One region of the Kitasatospora sp. NPDC088391 genome, then DNA from elsewhere that is predicted to be linked to it. Evidence: predicted binding sites of a transcription regulator. Region 1 holds the regulator's gene; the other holds the start of a gene.
What was found. Region 1 encodes HspR, which represses chaperone genes until heat shock. Its sites were predicted from a motif close to TTGAGNNNNNNNNNCTCAA; they were not measured.
Positions count from the first base shown of each region.

Region 1 (9,649 bases):
CGACGAGCCGTTCCTCCGCATGATCGTGATCGACCGGCGGGTCGCCGTGATACCCGCCGACGACGACCACGGCCGCGCCGCCTTCGTCGAGGACCCCGCCGCGATCACCTACCTGACGGCCGGCTTCGAACGCGACTGGGCCCGCGCCGAGCAGGTCCACTGGCAGGGCCTCGACCCCCGCGCCCTCACCCGCGCCGTCGTCCACCGGGTCGGCCGGCTGCTCGCCCAGGGCCTCACCCAGCGCGCCGTCGCCGAACGGCTCGGCCTGTCCGAGCGCACCGTCGCCGGCCACATCTCCCGGCTGCGCGAACTGCACGGCGCGGACACCCTGTTCCAGCTCGGCTGGCTGATGCGCGGCGGAGTGCCCCGTGACTGAACCCGCACCGCCGTCCGCAACGGCCCCCGCCGCCGCCCCCGCCCCGATCGGCGAGGGCGTCCGGCGGCTCTACCTCGACGTCCTCGACGCCGGCGGCCGGATCGCCGCCCGCGCCGTCCCCGCGGACCGCCGGACCGACCTCGACGAGCTGCTGCGCACCGGCCTGCTGGTCCGCGACGGCATGGGCGAGAGCTACCTGGCCGTCGACCCGCGGTTCGTCACCGAGACCCTCGGCGACGAGATGAACGCCGAGGCCGCCCGCCTGCTCGACCGGGCCGAGGGGCTCCCCGCCGCCTTCGACCGGCTGATCAACGCCTACGACAGCGTGCCCCGGCCGATGCGGCCGCTCGGCGCGGACGTCCAGGTGATCGGCCACCAGCAGATCCGCGGCCGGATCGCCCGGCTCTGCTCCGACTGCCGGGAGGAGGTGCTCACCGCGGACCCCGGCCAGCCCGCCGCCGCCGCGTTCGAGTCCTCGCTGCGGCAGGAGCTCCCGGTCCTCGGCCGCGGCTGCCGGATCCGTACCCTGCACCGCCCCGGCGTGCTCGGCGAACCCGCCGCGATCCACTACGCCGACGCCCTCACCACCGCCGGCGGCGAGGTCCGCCTGCTCGACGAGCCCTTCCAGCGCGCCCTGGTCTTCGACCGCGCCGTCGCGGTGGTCTCCGCCGCGGAGGACCACAGCCGGGCCGCGGTGATCACCGACCCGGCCACCGTCGCGATGATCGCGGCCGGCTTCGAACGCGACTGGGCCCGCGCCGAACGCGTCAGCTGGCGCGCCATGCTCGACCACGCCCCGTCCCGCACCGCCGCCGACCGGGTCGGCCGGCTGCTCGCCCAGGGCCTCACCCAGCGCGCCGTCGCCACCCGCCTCGGCCTGTCCGAACGCACCGTCGCCGGCCACATCTCCCGCCTCCGCGAACGCCACGGCGCGGACACCCTGTTCCAGCTCGGCTGGCTGATGCGCGGCGGTGAGCCCCGTGATTGAACCGCCCACGCCCGCCGAACGGGCCCTCTACCTCGACGTCCTGCGGGCCGGCCGGGTGATGCTCCGCGAGGCGATGGCGCAGGACCCGCAGGCGACGCAGCGGCTGATCGAGTTCGGGCTGCTGGCGCACCACTCCGTCGACAGGTCGCTGACCGCCGTCAACCCGCGGGTGGTCGGCGCCCGGATCGGCGAGGGGATGCGCACCCGGGGCGCCGGGCTGCTGCTGCGGGCGGAGGAGGCCCCGACCCGGTACGAGTCGCTGGCCCAGGCCTACGACTCGGCCCTCGGCCGGGTCGAACGCTCCAGCGTGGTGCGCCACGTCCACGACCTCGAACAGATCCGGCACGGCATCCTGCAGCTCGAATCCGAGTGCCGCGAGGAGATCCTCGCCGCCCAGCCCGGCGGCGCCCGGCCGCACCGCTTCCTCCGGCAGTCCCTGGAGCAGACCCGCAAGCACCGGGCCGCCGGCATCGAACTGCGCACCCTCTACCAGCCGGGCGCGCTCGCCGACCCGCCCACCGTCGCCTACGCGGCCGAGGTGACCGACCTGGGCGAGCGGCTCCGGGTCCTGGACGAGCCCTACGCCCGGCTGCTGGTCTTCGACCGCCGGACGGCGGTGCTGCCCGCCGCCGCCGACCACACCGCCGCGGCCTTCGTCGAGGACCCGGCCGTGGTCGCCACCCTGGTCGACCGCTTCGAACGGGACTGGGCCCGCTCGGAGGCCGTCGACTGGCAGGCCCTGGCCGGCCGGCCCCGCGAGAGCGGGGTGCCCGCCGAACTGACCGAGCTGCTCGCCGCCGGGCTGACCCAGCGGGCCGTCGCCACCCGCCTCGGCGTCTCCGAGCGCACCGTCGCCGCCCACCTGGCCCGGCTCCGCGAGCACCACGGCGCCGAGACGCTGGTCCAGCTCGGCTGGCTGATGCGCGGGGAGGAGCCGTGACCGACCTGCTGACCGGGCGGGAGCAGGCCCTGTACCTGTCGATCCTGGCCCAGGGCGGCTGGGTGCTGCTCCGCGAGGCGATGGAGCAGGACGCCGGGGCGGCGCTGCGGCTGCTGGAGCTGGGCCTGCTCTTCCACTACGAGTTCGACGGCCTGCTGAACGTGGTCAACCCGCGGACGGTCGCCGAACGGCTCTCCGCCGACCTGCGGAAGGACAGCGCCCGGGTGCTGGCCCGGGCCGACGAGGCCGCGGCCGCGATGGCGGAACTGGCGGAGGGCTACGACTCCCTGGCCGCCCGGCGCGGGCACGCCGACGTCGTGCGCCACGTCGACCGGGCGGTGCACGTCCGCCACCGGATCGTGCAGATCGAGGCCGAGATGCGGGAGGAGCGGCTGGCCGCCCAGCCGGGCGGGGGCCGTCCGCCGCAACTCCTGAAGCAGTCCCTGGAGCAGGGCCGCCGCTTCCTCGCCGCCGGTGTCGCCCTGCGCACCCTCTACCAGCCCGGCGCCCGGACCCACCGCCCGACCACCGAGTACTGCGCGGCGGTCAACGCGCTCGGCGAGCAGACCAGGGTCCTCGACGAGCCGTTCGGCCGCCTGCTGGTCTACGACCGCCGGGTGGCGCTCGTCCCCTCGGGCCCGGACCGGCTGGGAGCGGCCTTCGTCGAGGACCCGGCCGTGGTCGCCACCCTGGTCGACCGCTTCGAACGCGACTGGGCCCGCTCGGAACACGTCGACTGGCAGGCCCTGGCGGGCACCCCGCGCGAGACCGGCGTGCCCGCCGAACTGACCGGCCTGCTCGCCGCCGGGCTGACCCAGCGGGCGATCGCCACCCGCCTCGGCGTCTCCGAGCGCACCGTCGCCGCCCACCTGGCCCGGTTGCGCGAGCACCACGGCGCCGAGACGCTGGTCCAGCTCGGCTGGCTGATGCGCGGGGAGGACCGGTGAGCGACCTGCTGCCCGAGGAGGACCGGGCGCTGTACCGCGAAGTGCTCGCGCAGGGCGGGCGGGTGACGCTCGGTGAGGCGATGGCGCGGAACCCGGAGGCCACCCGGCGGCTGGTCGACCTCGGGCTGCTGGTGCACCACGACTGGGACCGGTCGCTGACCGCCGTCAACCCGCGCGCCGTCGCCGCCCGGCTCGGCGCCGACCTGTGCGACGCGGCGGTCCGGCGGCTGGTCGAGTCCCGGCAGGTCCCGGCCCGGATGGCGGACCTGGCCCAGGCGTACGACACCGCCCGCCTCCGCCCGGACCCCGGGCGCGGCGTCGAGCGGGTGACGGACCGTCAGCAGATCCGGCACCGCATCCTGCAGATCGAGTCCGAGATGCGGCACGAGACCCTGGCCGCGCAGCCCGGCGGCGCCCGCCCCACCGACCAGATGCGGCAGTCCCGGGACCGCACGGTGGAGTTCCTCGCCCGCGGCATCGCGCTGCGCACCCTCTACCAGCCGGGCGCCCTCACCCACCGGCCCACCGCCGAGTACGCCGCCGTGGTCTCCGCGGCCGGCGAGCGGGTCCGGGTCCTGGACGAGCCCTTCCGCCGGATGCTGATCTTCGACCGCCGGATCGCCGTGGTCAGCGCCTCCGCCGACGACGAGCACGCCGTCTTCGTCGAGGACCCGGCCGTCCTGGCCGCCCTGCTCGACGTGTTCGAGCGCGACTGGGCGCGGGCCGAGCGCCCGGACTGGCACGCGCTGGCCGGGACGCCCCGGGAGACCGGCGTGCCGGCCGAACTCGGGCCCCTGCTGGCGGCCGGGCTGACCCACCGGGCGATCGCCTCCCGGCTCGGCCTGTCCGAGCGGACCGTGGCCGGGCACATCGCCCGGCTGCGGGAGTTCTACGATGCGGAGACCCTGTTCCAGCTCGGCTGGCAGCTGCGCGGGGCACGGGAGGGCCGGGCGGAACCACCTGACGGAACGGCGCCCGGAGCGGCGGACGGTTGAGAAGGAGTGGGGACCAGTGAGCGAGACCGGCGGAACCGCCCTGCCCAGCGAGTCGGAGCGGCGGCTGTACCAGGGCATCCTCGACCAGGGCGGCCGGGTGGCGTTCCGGGAGGCGGTCGAGCAGGACCCGGCCGGGGTGCTCCGCCTGATGGAGCTCGGCCTGCTGGCCCACGACGCCGTCGCGCAGTCCCTGACCGCCGTCAACCCCCGCGCGGTGAGCGACCGGATCAGCGCCGAACTGCGCGCCGAGGGCACCCGGATGCTGCTGCGCGCCGAGGAGATGCCGGCCCTGCTGGAGGACCTCACCCACGCCTACTACGCCACCCCGCGCCGCGCGGACCGCTCCAGCGTCGTGCAGCACGTCGACCGGACCGAGGAGATCCGGCACCGCGTCCAGCAGTTGGCGAGCGAGGCGTACGAGGAGGAGCTGTCCCTGCACCCCGGCGGGGCCGGCCCGGCCGAGCTGCTGGCGGGGGCCCGGGAGCGCACCCGCCGCTTCCTGGAGCGGGGCGGCACGATCCGGACGGTCTACGAGCCGACCGCGCTGCTGGACGAGCCGACGGTGCGCTGGGCGGAGGAGGTCACCGGCTGGGGCGGCCGGTTCCGCACGCTGAGCGAGCCGTTCGGCCGGATGATCGTCTTCGACCGGCGGATCGCCGTGGTCCCGGCCTCGGCGGACAACTCCAGCGCGGCGTTCGTCGAGGACCCGGCGGTGGTCTCGTTCCTGGTCGACGCGTTCGAGCGGGACTGGGAGCGCGCGGAGCGCATCCAGTGGGGCACCGCGGGCCTGGAGGGCGAGGGCACGGTGCCGGTGCACGAACAGGTCGGGAGGCTGCTGGCCCAGGGGCTGACCCAGCGTTCCGTCGCCGCCCGGCTGGGCCTGGGCGAGCGGACCGTCGCCGCGCACATCTCCCGGCTGCGCGAACTGCACGCCGCGGAGACCCTCTTCCAGCTGGGCTGGCAGATGCGGGGAGCCGAGGGGCCGCGCGACGGAGCCGCCGGGAGCTGACGCGCGGTCAGCCGGTGGCGATCTCCGGGGACCAGAAGCCGTACGGGCCGGTGTGCTCGCGGCGCGGGCGCGGGAACTGCTCGCCGGGCGCGGTCCAGAAGCCGCCGCGCAGCGACAGCGCCATCCCGGCCCAGTCCAGCGCGGTCTCCACGGTGTGGTGCAGCGCCTCCTGCGACCAGGTGTCGTCGAACACCAGCGGCAGCACCGGGGTGACCTGCTCGATGGTGGCGATCAGCGGGTTGTGGGTGATCGCCTCGTCCACCAGCAGCACGATCGGCTTGCGCAGCGCCGAGGCCCAGCCGAGCTCCAGGCTCACGCCGGCCGACAGCGGGGCGCCGATGTACGCGAACACCAGGTCCGCGCTCTGCATCGCCCGGAAGTCCGAGGGCACCCGCGGCTCGGGCGCCCGCCCGGCCACCGTCCACGCGTCGCTGTGGTGCGCGCTGTAGACCGCGGCCCCGCTGCCCAGCAGCGTGCTCCGCAGCGTGGTCAGCCTGGTCCGGCTGGCCAGCGTCACCACACTGTCGGCCGGACCGGTCAGCCGCATCAGCGGCGCGGCCAGGAAGACCCGGGCACGCCGTCCCTCGGCGCGGTGCTGCAGGTGGTGCTCGCTCATGTCGACTCCGCAAGAATCAGTCGGCGGGGCATGTCCCGCCAGGGGGGCGTGGCGTGTGTGCGAATGCTGCTGACATTCGTTGGTTCAAAACCAAAGTGCCGAGTTCATGCCACTCGCGTGGTCCTCCGCTGACCGATCAGGCTCGTCACGAGTGCTGGGCCCACTGATCGTGGCCGCAGGGCTGCGAGGTCGTCCACTGCCGCCAGGTGTCATATCACTGCATGGCAGGGAGATGACACGCCCTGTCGACTACCGCTTCCCGGCCACTGGTTGGCATTATTAACATCCAGTCGGATTGCCATAGTTGAAGTCGTTTGACGTGATCACTCTGGAAGGGAGGGCTGCCGTGCGTATCGCGCGTCGCCTCATCGCCACCTTTGCCCTTATTGGTGCTGCCCTTTTCGTCGGTGCCAGTGCGGCGTCGGCGGCCGACAGCGGGTGGCCGCACGCGGCGGCCCCGGTGCACGCCGTGCACACGGTCGCGATGGACAGCGGATGGCCCTCCGCGGTGGCCTCGGACGGTCGGGCCTCCCTCACCTGACGCCCCCGGGGCGAGGGCCCTGCCGGTTCCGACGACGGGCCGAGCGGCCGACCGGACACCTCCGGTCGGCCGCCGCTCCCGCACGCCGGCGGACTCAGTCCTCGGCGGTCGCCGGTTCCGTCGGCAGCTCGTCCGCGATGACCTGTTCCGGCTCCTGGGCGAGCTTCCAGCCGAGCTGGAACAGGGTGTCCACCCCGTAGTCCTCGCGCATCTCGGCGATGTGCCGGGCCAGCGTCCGCTCGCTCAGGCCGAGGTTGCGGGCGATCACCCGGTGGCCGACGCCCTGCGCCATCGAGCGGATGATCTGCCGGCGCAGGCTCGACAGCACCTGCGGGGGCACCTCCCGGCTCGCGTGGAACGGGATCGCGCGCTCCCAGAGCGACTCGAAGACCTGCAGCAGGTAGCTGACGACCGCCTGGTCCTTGATGAAGGCGGCCTGCTTCATGTCCTCGCTGCCGGGGATGACGGCCGTCTTGCGGTCCGCGATGATCAGGATCGAGAACGGTTCGCCCAGGGTGCGGATCTGGCTCCCGGCGGCGGTCATCGTCTCCACGTAGTCCAGCGTCGGGCTGGAGTAGCGGGCACTGGGCTGGTAGATGCTCCGGGTGATCCCGCCGCGCTGCAGCACCCCGAGGTCCCGGTCGATCACGGCCCGCAGGGTCTCCGCGCTGCGCCCGCCGCCGGGCTGCGCGGTCAGCAGCTCGTGCGAGCAGTTCTCCACCAGCATCCCCAGGCGCTGGTCGATCGCGGTGAACCCGTGGACGTATTCGATCTTTCCGCCGGCTTCGCCCCCGCCGTTCAGCTCGCTGAATGCGTCGCCGAGATCCCGCAGTCCGGCGGTGAGCGCCGCCGATCGCTGAAGCAAATGGGCCGCTTCGCGTTGCCATGCACTGTTCAGGGATATCGACAGCGCCCGGGGGTCGACGGCCACCACGCCGGACGGGTCGTCGGTGTCGTGGATCAGGAGTCCGAAATCGAGCAGCTCCTGGATCTGCTTTTCCGCCGCCTGGTGTTCTGCCGTGTTGGCCCGGCCGCCGGAACGCACAATGGACAGGTACACCTCATGTGCGGCGACGGAGAGCAACTCGTCGGCGGAATGGACCGGTACGGAGTCCCGGCTTATGCGCATTGACTGCTCCCCTCCGCGATGACCTCGTGTACGGCGGTGCCCGGCCAGCCCGGTGACCAGTACGGATCATAGGCAAAATCGCCCCGCTGCGGATTCCGCCCGCGACACCCGGCCGCCCGTCCTGCGAAGACTCTCCCAGCACGGCGACGCCGCCGATACCCCCCGATGGGCAGGGGCTCGGCGGCTCGCCGACGCGGGGCCGCGCTCAGCGCTTGGGCCGCCAGACCACCAGGGCGCTGGACTGCTGGACCTGCTGGTAGGGGACCAGGTCGCGGCGGTAGGAGGCGTGCACGGCGGCCTCGCGCTGCTGGAGGGTCGCGGCGGCGCCCTCCAGGGCGTCGACCAGTTCGGCGGCCCGGGCCTGCAGGGCGGCGACCTGGTTCTCCAGCTCGATGATCCGCTTGATGCCGGCCAGGTTGATGCCCTCGTCCTGGGAGAGCCGCTGCACCTCGCGGAGCTGCTGGATGTCCCGGGCGGAGTAGCGCCGGCCGCGGCCGGCCGTGCGGTCGGGGCAGACCAGGCCGAGCCGGTCGTACTGGCGGAGCGTCTGCGGGTGCAGGCCGGAGAGCTCGGCGGCGACCGAGATGACGTAGACCGGGGTGTCCTCGGTGAGGACGTAGGGCGGCGGGGCGGCGGGGCGGGCCGCCCGGCCGGAGCCGGGCAGGCCCTCGCCCAGGCCGGGACCGATCCGGCCGTCGCGCGGACTGTCGGGGTGGTGGGGGCTCATCGGGGTCTCACGCTCCCTCCGCCGCCTTGAACAGGGCGGCACGCGGGTCGTCCGAGGCGGTGGCCTCGCGGTACTGCTCCAGTGCGCTCAGCGCGTCGCCCTCGACGTGCTTGGGCACCACGACCTCCACGGTGACCAGCAGGTCGCCGCGGGTGCCGTCCTTGCGGGTGGCTCCCTTGCCGCGGGCCCGCATGGTCAGGCCGTTGGCGCTGCCGGGCGGCAGCTTGAGCTTCACGGCCGGGCCGTTCAGGGTCGGCACCTCGATGGTCCCGCCGAGCGCCGCCTCGGGGAAGCTCACCGGCACGGAGATCGTCAGGTTGTCGCCCTTGCGCCCGAACACCGGGTGCGGGTCGACGTGCACCGTGACGTAGAGGTCGCCGGGCTGGCCGCCGCGCTCGCCCTGGGCGCCCTTGCCCTTGAGCCGGATCCGCTGCCCGTCCTGCACCCCGGCCGGGATGCGGACCTGCATGGTGCGGGCCGAGGAGGCCCGGCCGCTGCCGTGGCAGACGGCGCACGGGTCGTCGACGATCATGCCGCGGCCCTTGCAGTCCCGGCACGGCTCGGAGAGCGCGAAGGCGCCCTGGCCCCGGCTGACGGTGCCCGCGCCGACGCAGGTCGGGCAGACCCGCGGGGTGGTGCCGCTCTTCGCGCCGGTGCCGGCGCAGGCGCGGCAGGCGGCCTGCGAGGTCATCCGCAGCGGCACGGTCGCGCCGTCGACGGCCTCCTCGAAGTTCAGCGTGACCTCGGTCTCGACGTCGGCCCCGCGGCGCGGCTGGGCGGTCTGCCGGCCGCCGCGGTTGAACAGCCCGCCGAACACGTCGCCGAGGCCGCCCGCTCCGCCGCCGCCACCACCGTTGTTGAACAGGTCGCCGAAGTCGAACCCGCCCGCTCCGCCGCCCCCGCCGGAGCGGAAGCCGCCGCCCGCGAACAGCGAGCGCGCCTCGTCGTACTCCTTGCGGCGCTTCTCGTCCGAGAGCACGTCGTACGCCTCGGAGATGTCCTTGAAGCGCTCCTCGGCCTTGGCGTCGCCCTTGTTGGCGTCGGGGTGGAACTCCCGGGCCAGCTTGCGGTACGTCTTCTTGATCTCGACGGCGGTGGCGTCCTTGGGCACGCCGAGGACCTTGTAGTAGTCCTTCTCCACGTAGTCCTTAGCGCTCATGGCCTTTGACCGCCACCTCCCTGATCTGCCTGATCTGTTCGTGGAACCTCGTGATACGGCGCTGCGGAGCCGGCCGCCGTACTGGACGACGTACGACTCCGCAGCGCACGGGGATGTTACTCAGCTGTCGGACGAACCGTCGGCCTTGCCGTTCTCCGGCTCGCCGGTGGTCTGGGTGCCCGGCTGGGGCTCCGCGACCGCGACCATCGCCGGGCGGATGAT
Region 1 covers NZ_JBIVNB010000003.1:424,707-434,355, forward strand. The annotation lists gene ACIQBJ_RS10615 (helix-turn-helix domain-containing protein) at 1-376, shown strand, start outside; gene ACIQBJ_RS10620 (helix-turn-helix domain-containing protein) at 369-1,364, shown strand; gene ACIQBJ_RS10625 (helix-turn-helix domain-containing protein) at 1,357-2,304, shown strand; gene ACIQBJ_RS10630 (helix-turn-helix domain-containing protein) at 2,301-3,251, shown strand; gene ACIQBJ_RS10635 (LuxR family transcriptional regulator) at 3,248-4,246, shown strand; gene ACIQBJ_RS10640 (LuxR family transcriptional regulator) at 4,263-5,255, shown strand; gene ACIQBJ_RS10645 (hypothetical protein) at 5,263-5,871, opposite strand; gene ACIQBJ_RS10650 (hypothetical protein) at 6,507-7,541, opposite strand; gene ACIQBJ_RS10655 (heat shock protein transcriptional repressor HspR) at 7,747-8,268, opposite strand; gene dnaJ (molecular chaperone DnaJ) at 8,276-9,427, opposite strand; gene grpE (nucleotide exchange factor GrpE) at 9,548-9,649, opposite strand, start outside.

Region 2 (9,649 bases), on a different contig from region 1:
CGCGGGCGGTGCCCAGCAGGCCGAGGCCGACGGCGAGCAGCGCGGTGCCGCCGACCAGGTAGCCCTTCCACTTGCCGTACTTGGTGATCAGCTTGCCGGCCACGGTGGAGGAGGCGGCCAGGCCGAGGATCATCGGCAGGGTGAGCAGGCCGGCCTGGGTGGGGGTCTTCTCCTTGGCGAGCTGGAAGTACTGGCCGAGGAAGGTGGTGGTGCCGTACATGCCGACGCCGACGAAGGCGGAGGCCACCGCGGCGAGCGTGACGGTGCGGTGCCGGAACAGGTCGAGCGGGATCAGCGGTTCGGCGGCGCGCTTCTCGACGGCGACGAACAGCCCGGCCAGCGCGAGGCCGCCGAGCACCATGGCGGCGGTCTGCCAGGACACCCAGTCGTAGTTCTTCCCGGCCAGCGAGATCCAGATCATCAGCAGGCTGACCGAGGCGGTGATCAGGGTGGCGCCGAGGTAGTCGATCTTCGGCTTGCGGACGGGGGCCTCGGGCAGCTTGAGGGTGCGCTGCAGCACCAGGATCGCGACCAGCGCGAACGGGACGCCGACGTAGAAGCACCAGCGCCAGCCGAGCCAGGGGGTGTCCACGATGACGCCGCCGATCAGCGGGCCGCCGATGGTGGCGAGTGCGAAGACGGCACCGAAGTAGCCGCTGTAGCGGCCGCGTTCGCGCGGCGGGACCATCGCGGCCAGGCAGATCTGGCCGAGCGCGATCACGCCGCCCGCGCCGATGCCCTGCAGCACCCGGCAGAAGATCAGCATGCCGATGCTCTGCGACAGGCCGGCCAGCGCCGAGGAGAGCACGTAGATCACCATGGCGATCTGCACCAGCAGCTTCTTGCTGACCAGGTCGGAGAGCTTGCCCCAGAGCGGGGTGGCGGCGGTGATCGAGAGCAGCGCGGCGGTGACGATCCAGGTGTAGGCGGACTCGCCGCCGTGCAGGTCGGTGAGGATCCGCGGCAGTGCGTTGGAGACGACCGTCGAGGAGAGCACGGCCACGAACAGACCGAGCAGCAGTCCCGAGAGGGCTTCGAGCACTTGGCGGTGGGACATCCGGTCCTGGGGCGGTGCGGGTACGGGCGTCGACATGCGCTTCCTTCGACTGGTCCTTCGAGCGAGAATTCGTTGCCTCAGGCAACTATACGCTGATAGTTGACTAAGGCAACCTTCTTCAAGCCCAGGCAAAGACCCCGCGCCTCAGACGCCCTCGGTCAGCTCGTTGAACCGCTCCAGCAGCCGGGCGAACTGCTCCAGCTCGGCGAGCTCCCAGCCCGCCAGCGAGTCCCGGAACCGCCCCATCCGCACCGCCCGGGCGGCCGCGAAGCGGCGCTCGCCCTCCTCGGTCAGCGACACCAGCGAGGCCCGCCGGTCCAGCGGGTCGGTCTCCCGCCGCAGCAGCCCCAGCTCCTCGATCGCCCGGATCTGCCGGCTCACCGTCGCCTTGCCCACCCCGAAGTGCAGCCCGACGTCGGTCACCCGGGCCCGCCCGGCCTCCCGGATGAACGCCAGCAGCACGTACGCCCCGGCCTCCAGCTCGGGGTGGACCAGTCGGGAGACCTCCGCCGCCCGGGTCCGACTGCGCCGGAACAGCGTCGCCACCTCGCGCTCGACCGCGAGGAAGGCCGGCTCGGCGGCGTTCCGCTCGCCCACGGGGTCGTCCATGGCGCTCAGTATCGCGCAGCGCGCCTCCCCCGCGCGGCAACTGTTTCATGATATGAAGTTTCCGTTTTCACACCTATTGCCGCATTGCCCTGCCCGCCAGGCAGTGCCCGGACCGACGAGGGAGACGCCCCACCATGGCCACCACGGCAGAGCCGCGGAAAGGATTCGCCGACGAACTGAGGGACGCGGTGACACCGCGCGCCTTCCTCCTGGTCGTCGCCGTCCTGCTGCTGCAGCTGGGCTTCATCACCTCGTACGTGGGTGCCCTGCACCAGCCGAAGCCGCACGAGCTGTCCATCGCGGTGGTCGCCCCGCCCGAGACCGCCCCCAAGCTGGTCGGCGCGCTGGACGCCGTGCCGAACGACGCGGTGCGCGCCTCCACCGCACCGGACGCGGCCACCGCCGAGTCCCTGATCAAGGACCAGAAGATCTACGCGGCCTGGGTGGTCGACCCGACCGGCACCGAGGACCGGCTGCTGGTCGCCGAGGCCCGCGGCCCGGCCGCCTCGACCGCCGCCGAGACCATCGTCACCAAGCTGGCCGCCTCCCAGCACCGCACCGTCGTGGTGGACGACGTGATCCCGCTGGCGTCCGGCGACGCCAAGGGCCTGTCCTCCTTCTACCTGGTGGTCGGCTGGTGCGTCGGCGGCTACCTGGTCGCCTCGATCCTCGGCATCAGCGCCGGCTCCCGGCCCGCCAACACCGGTCGGGCGCTGATCCGGCTCGGCACGCTCGCGCTGTACTCGGTCGCGGCCGGCCTGGGCGGCGCGCTGATCACCGGCCCGATCCTGGACGCGCTGCCCGGCTCGATCGCCGCCCTCACCTGCATCGGGGCGCTGGTGGTGTTCTCGGTCGGCGCCGTCACGATGGCCATGGAGTGCCTGTTCGGCGTGGTCGGCATCGGCCTGGCGGTGCTGGTCTTCGTGGTGCTGGGCAACCCCAGCGCGGGCGGCGTCTACCCGGCGCCGATGCTGCCCGCGTTCTGGCGGGCGATCGGCGAGTGGATCCCGAACGGCGCGGGCACCTCGGCCACCCGCTCGATCGCCTACCTGGACTCCACCCACCTGCTGGGCCCGATCATGGTCCTGCTGGTCTGGGCGGTGATCGGCGTCGCGGTCACCTTCGCCGCGGTGGCCCGGAAACCGCGACTCGGCCGCCCCGTCCCCTCCGGGACGTGACGGCCGAGCGGTGAGCGCGGACCGGGGGCGGGGGGGGTCAGACCCGCTCGGGCTCCAGCCCCGGCTCCTGGTCCTGCTGCTCGCCGGCCACCCGGTCGGAGAACTGGGTGAACACGAAGCGGTTCATCGCCCAGAAGCGGAACGCCATCGCCAGCAGGGTGCCGATGATCATGCCGCTGAAGAAGTCCGCGACCTCCTGGGCGAAGTGCGTGACGTCCGGCTCACGGAAGTCGAACAGGTACCGGGAGGCCACCAGCGGGAGGTCGTTCACCCCGATCGCCAGGGCGCTGACCACGAAGAAGCCCGCGGCCTCCCGCTTGCGGCCGGCCGCGCGGAACGACCACTGGCGGTTGAGCACGTACGAGACGACCGTGGTGATCACCGTCGCGATGGTGAGCGCCACCACGGGCTTGCTCTCCAGGACGGTCATCTTCAGGGCGAAGTTGATCAGCATGGTCAGCATGAAGCACGTTCCTCCGACCACGAGGAACTTGACCAGCTTGCGGTGCTTGACCAGGAACGGGCGGTAGCGCTCCGGGACCACGGCCAGCGCGCGCTGTGTAGGGGACGGCATGCGGGAAGTGTCCCATGCCCCCGGATCGGCAACCACCAGGGGCCTCGGAGCGGAACCGCTCCGAGGCCCCCGGTGTCGGATGCCGCCGGTCAGGCCGCCGCGACCAGCACCTCGGCCGGCTCCAGGGCCAGCCGCAGCACCTCGCGGACGTCCGACACCAGGTGCACCGTCAGGCGTTCCAGCACCTCGGCGGGCAGATCGTCGAGGTCCGGCTCGTTCCGGCCCGGCAGGATCACGGTGGTGATCCCGGCCCGGTCGGCGGCCAGCAGCTTCTGCTTCACGCCGCCGATCGGCAGCACCCGGCCGGTGAGAGAAACCTCACCCGTCATCGCCACCTCGGCCCGCACCCGGCGGCCGGACAGCAGCGAGGCCAGTGCCGTGGTCATCGTGATGCCCGCGCTCGGGCCGTCCTTCGGCACCGCGCCGGCCGGCACGTGCAGGTGGATGCCCCGCTCGCGCAGGCCGGTCACCGGCAGCTCCAGCTCGGCGCCGTGCGAGCGCAGGTAGGAGAGCGCGATGTGCGCCGACTCCTTCATCACGTCGCCCAGCTGCCCGGTCAGCGTCAGCCCGGTCGAGCCGGTCTCGGCGTCCGCCAGCGAGGCCTCGATGTAGAGGACGTCGCCGCCGGCCCCGGTCGCCGCCAGCGCCGTCGCCACGCCCGGGACCGCGGTGCGCCGCACCGCGGGCTCCTGCGCGGACTCCGGCACGTGGTGCGGCCGCCCGAGCAGCGCCCGCAGGTCCTCGGCGCCGACCGCGGCGGGCAGCTCGCGCTGCCCGAGCTCGGCCTGCGCGGCGACCTTGCGCAGGATGCGCTCGATCGACCGCTCCAGCGTCCGGACCCCGGCCTCCCGGGTGTACTCGGCGGCCAGCTTGCGCAGCGCCGCCTCGTCCACCGTGAGGTCCCGCTCGGTCAGCCCGGCCCGGGAGCGCTGCCGGGGCAGCAGGTGGTCGCGGGCGATGGCGACCTTCTCGTCCTCGGTGTAGCCGTCCAGCCGAACCAGGTCCATCCGGTCCAGCAGCGGTCCGGGGATCGACTCCAGCACGTTGGCGGTGGCCAGGAAGACCACGTCGGACAGGTCGAGCTCGACCTCCAGGTAGTGGTCCCGGAAGGTGTGGTTCTGCGCCGGGTCCAGCACCTCCAGCAGCGCCGCCGCCGGGTCGCCCCGGTAGTCCGAGCCGACCTTGTCGATCTCGTCCAGCAGCACCACCGGGTTCATCGTCCCGGCCTCCTTGATCGCGCGGACGATCCGGCCCGGGATCGAGCCGACGTACGTCCGCCGGTGGCCGCGGATCTCCGCCTCGTCCCGGACGCCGCCCAGCGCGACCCGGACGAACGAGCGGCCCATCGCCTTCGCCACCGACTCGCCCAGCGAGGTCTTGCCCACCCCGGGCGGCCCGACCAGCGCCAGCACCGCGCCCCCTCGCCGGCCGCCGATCTGCCCGAGCCCCTGCTCGGCCCGGCGCTTGCGGACGGCCAGGTACTCGACGATCCGGTCCTTCACGTCGGCCAGGCCGGTGTGGTCGGCGTCCAGCACGGCGCGGGCGGCGGCGATGTCGTACGCGTCCTCGGAACGCTCGTTCCACGGCAGTTCGAGGACGGTGTCCAGCCAGGTGCGGATCCAGGAGCCCTCGGGCGACTGGTCACTGGACCGCTCCAGCTTGTCGACCTCCTTGAGCGCCGCCTCGCGCACCTTCTCCGGCAGCGCGGCCGCCTCCACCCGCGCCCGGTAGTCCTCCTCCTCGGTGCCCGTCCCGCCGTTCAGCTCGGCCAGCTCCTTGCGGACCGCCTCCAGCTGGCGGCGCAGCAGGAACTCCTTCTGCTGCTTGGCCACGCCCTCCTCGACGTCCTTGCGGATGGTGTCGTTGACCTCCTCCTCGGCGAGGTGGTCGCGGAGCAGGCCGAGCGCGTACTCCAGCCGGGCCGGGCGGTCGGCCTCCAGCAGCACCTTGAGCTTCTGCTCGGCGGTGGCGAACGGCGCGTAGCCGATGTTGTCGGCCAGCTCGCCGATGTCCTCGATCGCGGCCACCCGGTCGACGATCTGCCAGGCCCCGCGCCGGCGCAGCCACTGGGTGGAGAGCGCCTTGTACTCCTTGACCAGCTCGGCGGCCCGGCCGGCCACGGGCAGGCCCTGGTCGGACTCCTTGAACGGCGTGGTCTCCACCCAGAGCGCCGCGCCGGGGCCGGTCGTTCCGGCCCCGATCCGGACCCGTCGGACGGCCCGGACCAGCGCCGCCGGGTCGCCGTCGGCCAGCCGGCCGACCTGCTCGACCGTCGCCAGCGCGCCGACCGCCGCGTACGAGCCGTCCAGCCGGGGCACCAGCAGCACCTGCGGCTTGCCGCCGCCGCTGCCCGCCCGGGCCGCCTCCACGGCGGCCCGCACCTCGGGGTCGGAGAGCTCCAGCGGCACCACCATGCCGGGGAGCACCACCTCGTCGTCGAGCGGCAGCACCGGCAGAGTGAGCGGAACGGACGTCGATGCCATGATCTCTCCCCAGTCAGTGAAGTTGAGTTGACCTGACTAAGGTTCGGCGCGCGGGGATTGTTCCCCGGCCGGTGTTCACCGTGGGAGAACACCGGGGCACGGCGGAGAACAGCCCGGAACGCGCCGGAACCGCGGCGCCCGGGGGAGGTCCGGGAGGCCGCGGTTCCGAAGGGGGCGGGGCTCAGCCCTCGGCGGGCACCGCCTGCGGCCGGGACTGCCACGCCGGGGCACGCCCCGGACGGCGCGGGCGGCGCGGCCCGCGCCCCCGCAGCAGCGGCCAGAGCGCGACGCCGACCGCCAGCGCGGCCGGGTGGCCGACCGAGGTGACCAGGTCCGGGTCGGAGGCCAGCTGGTGCGCGATCAGGGCGACCCCGCCACCGAGCGCGAGGGTCCGCCCGGTCGGGCCGAGCAGCCCGGCCAGCGCGCCGAGCGAGGTGAGGACGCCGTACGAGACGCCGATGTCCATCGCGTCCAGCACGCCGGGCTCGGCGCCGCCCGCGGCCACCGTGGCCACCGCCACGCCCTGCGAGAGCAGCGTCGCCGCGACGTGGCCGGCCCCGAAGACGCCGAGGGCACGAAGGCCGCCGATCCGTCGTTCCAAGGGGGCGACGGTGACGGCGAAGGCCCAGAAGTAGGGCATCCACACCGGGCCGGCGACCCACAGGCCGCTGCCGACCAGGGAGAGCGCGGGGTGGACGAGCAGGTTGTGCGCGTCGGTGGAGGACAGCTCCTGGAGCCGGTGCACCGTCCCGGGGTCGCCGAAGCGCGCGTACAGGGTGGTGCCGAGCAACAGGGTGAGGTAACCGAGGGCGAACGGGTTGCCCCGCGGGGTCGGCAGGGCCCGCAGCCCCGGCCGGAGGAGCCGCCTCCGCAGTTCCGCACTGGTCATGGTGCCTCCCGGGCTGTCCGTCATGCCCAAGATACGGGTGGCGACTGAGAGGTGTCTGAGGAAGTCCTGTGAAGACCTTTGTGCCCCCATGCCTCGCTCGCACACGTACCGTTACAGGTCGCGACCGCTGCGGGTAAGGTAGCGGCCCGTGCCCGTCCGATCGGGGACCTGCCAAACGTGACCTGGTCGCGGGCCGGGCACACTCATGACGGAACCAACGGAAACAAGACGACTACGAGCGGCGCCCGCTGTCCCACAGGCAGTCGGCCCGCAGGCCCTGGGGGCGGTGGCGTGACCGTGACAGAGATCCAGCAAGAGACGAACAGCGGTGGGCAGGTGGGCACCCAGCGACGGGTGCTCGTCGTGGAGGACGAGCCGACGATCGCGGAGTCGATCGCCGCCCGGCTCGGCGCCGAGGGCTTCAAGGTGGCGGTGGCCCACGACGGGCCGGGCGCGGTGGACGGCTTCCACACCTGGCAGCCGGACCTGGTGGTGCTCGACATCATGCTGCCGGGCTTCGACGGCCTGGAGGTGTGCCGCCGCATCCAGGCCCAGCGCCCGGTGCCGGTGCTGATGCTGACCGCGCGGGACGACGAGACCGACCTGCTGGTGGGCCTGGGCGTCGGCGCGGACGACTACATGACCAAGCCGTTCTCGATGCGCGAGCTGGCGGCCCGGGTGAACGTGCTGCTCCGCCGGGTCGAGCGGGCCCAGCAGGCCGCCCGCACCCCCGCCCTGGGCTCGCTGCGGTTCGGCGAGCTGGAGATCGACCACGTGCAGCGCCGGGTCCGGCTGGGCGCCGGCGACGTGCACCTGACGCCGACCGAGTTCGACCTGCTGGCCTGCCTGGCCGCGCAGCCGCGCGCGGTGCTGACCAGGGAGCAGCTGCTGGCCGAGGTGTGGGACTGGACCGACGCGTCCGGGACCCGCACGGTGGACAGCCACGTGAAGGCGCTGCGCCGGAAGATCGGCGCCAGCTGGATCCGCACGGTGCACGGCGTGGGCTACGCGCTGGAGGCCCCGCTGTCCTGACCGGGCACCGCCGGCACGGGCCTCCGGGGGGCCCGCACGGCGCCCGGCCGTCCCCCCGGGGGACGAGTCCGCACGACCAGGTCCTGACGACCAGGGGCACCATGACCTTTCCGCAGCAACGCAACGGGGAAGCCGAACCGGCCGCCCCGCGACCCCCGCTGGCGGTGCGCGCCGCGCGCCGGGTGTGGGCCGACATCCGCCCGTTCGACCCGGTCCGCTCGATCAAGGGCAAGCTGGCCCTGCTGGTGGTCGTCTCGGTGGTGCTGGCCACCGGCATGGTGGTGGTCGCGATCCGGTCGGAGACCCAGATCCGGATCATCATGATCTTCTCGCTGATCGCCTCGCTGCTGTTCATGCAGTTCCTGGCGAACGGCCTGACGGCGCCGCTGCGCGACATGACGGCAGCGGCCCGGTCGATGGCCGAGGGCGACTACAGCGCCCGGGTGGACGTCTCCTCCCGGGACGAGATCGGCGAGCTGGCCGACACCTTCAACCGGATGGCGGGCGACCTGGAGGCGGCCGACCGGCACCGCCGGGAGCTGATCGCCAACGTCTCGCACGAGCTGCGGACCCCGATCGCGGCGCTGCGCGGCCTGCTGGAGAACGTGGTCGACGGCGTGGTGAAGCCGGACCCGAGGAACCTGGGCACCGCGCTGGAGCAGACCGAGCGGCTGGGCCGCCTGGTCACCCACCTGCTGGACCTGTCGAAGCTGGACGACGGCGTGGTCCCGCTGGACTCCCGCCCGTTCCAGGTCCGCCCGTTCCTGGAGGGCGTGCTGCGCGGCCTGACGGTGGACGGGGCGGTGGCGGGCGGCGCGTACGCGCGGCGCGCGGACGTCCGGCTGGCCGTCGAGGTGCAGCCGGCCCAGCTGGCCGCGGTGGCGGACGCGGAGCGGCTGCACCAGGTGGTGGCCAACCTGGTGGACAACGCCTGCAAGCACTCGCCGGAGGGCGGCACCGTGACGGTGCGGGCCCGGGCGGCCGAGGGCGGCGGGCTGCTGCTGGAGGTCGAGGACCAGGGCCCGGGCATCCCGCCCGCGGACCGGGAGCGGGTGTTCGAGCGGTTCGGCCGGAGCGGTGCGCCGACCGCGCTGGGCCCCGGCAGCGACGGCGGGACGGGCCTGGGCCTGGCGATCGCGCGCTGGGCGGTGGACCTGCACGGCGGCCGGATCCGGGTGGCGGAGGCGGCCGCGGGCTGCCGGATCGAGGTCACTCTCCCGGGTGAGGCTCCGGTGCTCGCCTAGCTTGTGGCGGAATCGGTACAAACCGGCGTCCGGCCCTGTCGGGCCGCTCCCGGGCCGGGCCGGGCAAGTGGTCCAGACCACTGCTTTGTCCGATTTTCCACAGGTATGACCACGATCGACCACGGGCCTTGTTCCCTGCTTTCCGGCACCTCTAACGCTCGGTTCCGGCCAAAAATCGCTCCGACAATGTGATCTGGGCGACGCCTGCCCACCGGGGACTGCGCGATCACTCGTGGGAGGCGTAGCCTTAATCCCCGCTGTCCACCATCCCAAAAGGAAGCGGAAGAGGGCGGTTGCCCCGTGTCGCCACACCAAGAAACCCCCAGCTCGGCAAGTTCCACTGGCTTCGGCCCCAATGAGTGGCTCGTCGACGAGATCTACCAGCAGTACCTCCAGGACCCGGCCTCGGTCGATCGTGCCTGGTGGGACTTTTTCGCCGACTACAAGCCCGGTACCGAGGTGACTCCAGTGACCCAGGCCGCACCGGTCGGCGCCCAGCCGGCCCCTGTCGCCGCTCCCGCCGCCGCAGCTCCGGCCGCGACCGCCCCCGCTGCCCCGGCCGCCGCTCCGGCGCCCGCGCAGC
Region 2 covers NZ_JBIVNB010000007.1:354,537-364,185, reverse strand. The annotation lists gene ACIQBJ_RS22890 (MDR family MFS transporter) at 1-1,093, opposite strand, end outside; gene ACIQBJ_RS22885 (MarR family winged helix-turn-helix transcriptional regulator) at 1,202-1,666, opposite strand; gene ACIQBJ_RS22880 (DUF3533 domain-containing protein) at 1,801-2,844, shown strand; gene ACIQBJ_RS22875 (GtrA family protein) at 2,882-3,418, opposite strand; gene lon (endopeptidase La) at 3,508-5,901, opposite strand; gene ACIQBJ_RS22865 (rhomboid-like protein) at 6,083-6,790, opposite strand; gene ACIQBJ_RS22860 (response regulator transcription factor) at 7,088-7,822, shown strand; gene ACIQBJ_RS22855 (ATP-binding protein) at 7,924-9,066, shown strand; gene ACIQBJ_RS22850 (multifunctional oxoglutarate decarboxylase/oxoglutarate dehydrogenase thiamine pyrophosphate-binding subunit/dihydrolipoyllysine-residue succinyltransferase subunit) at 9,367-9,649, shown strand, end outside.
Region 2: a site for HspR is predicted at 5,924-5,942, ahead of lon (endopeptidase La). Genes of this name have one in related genera too.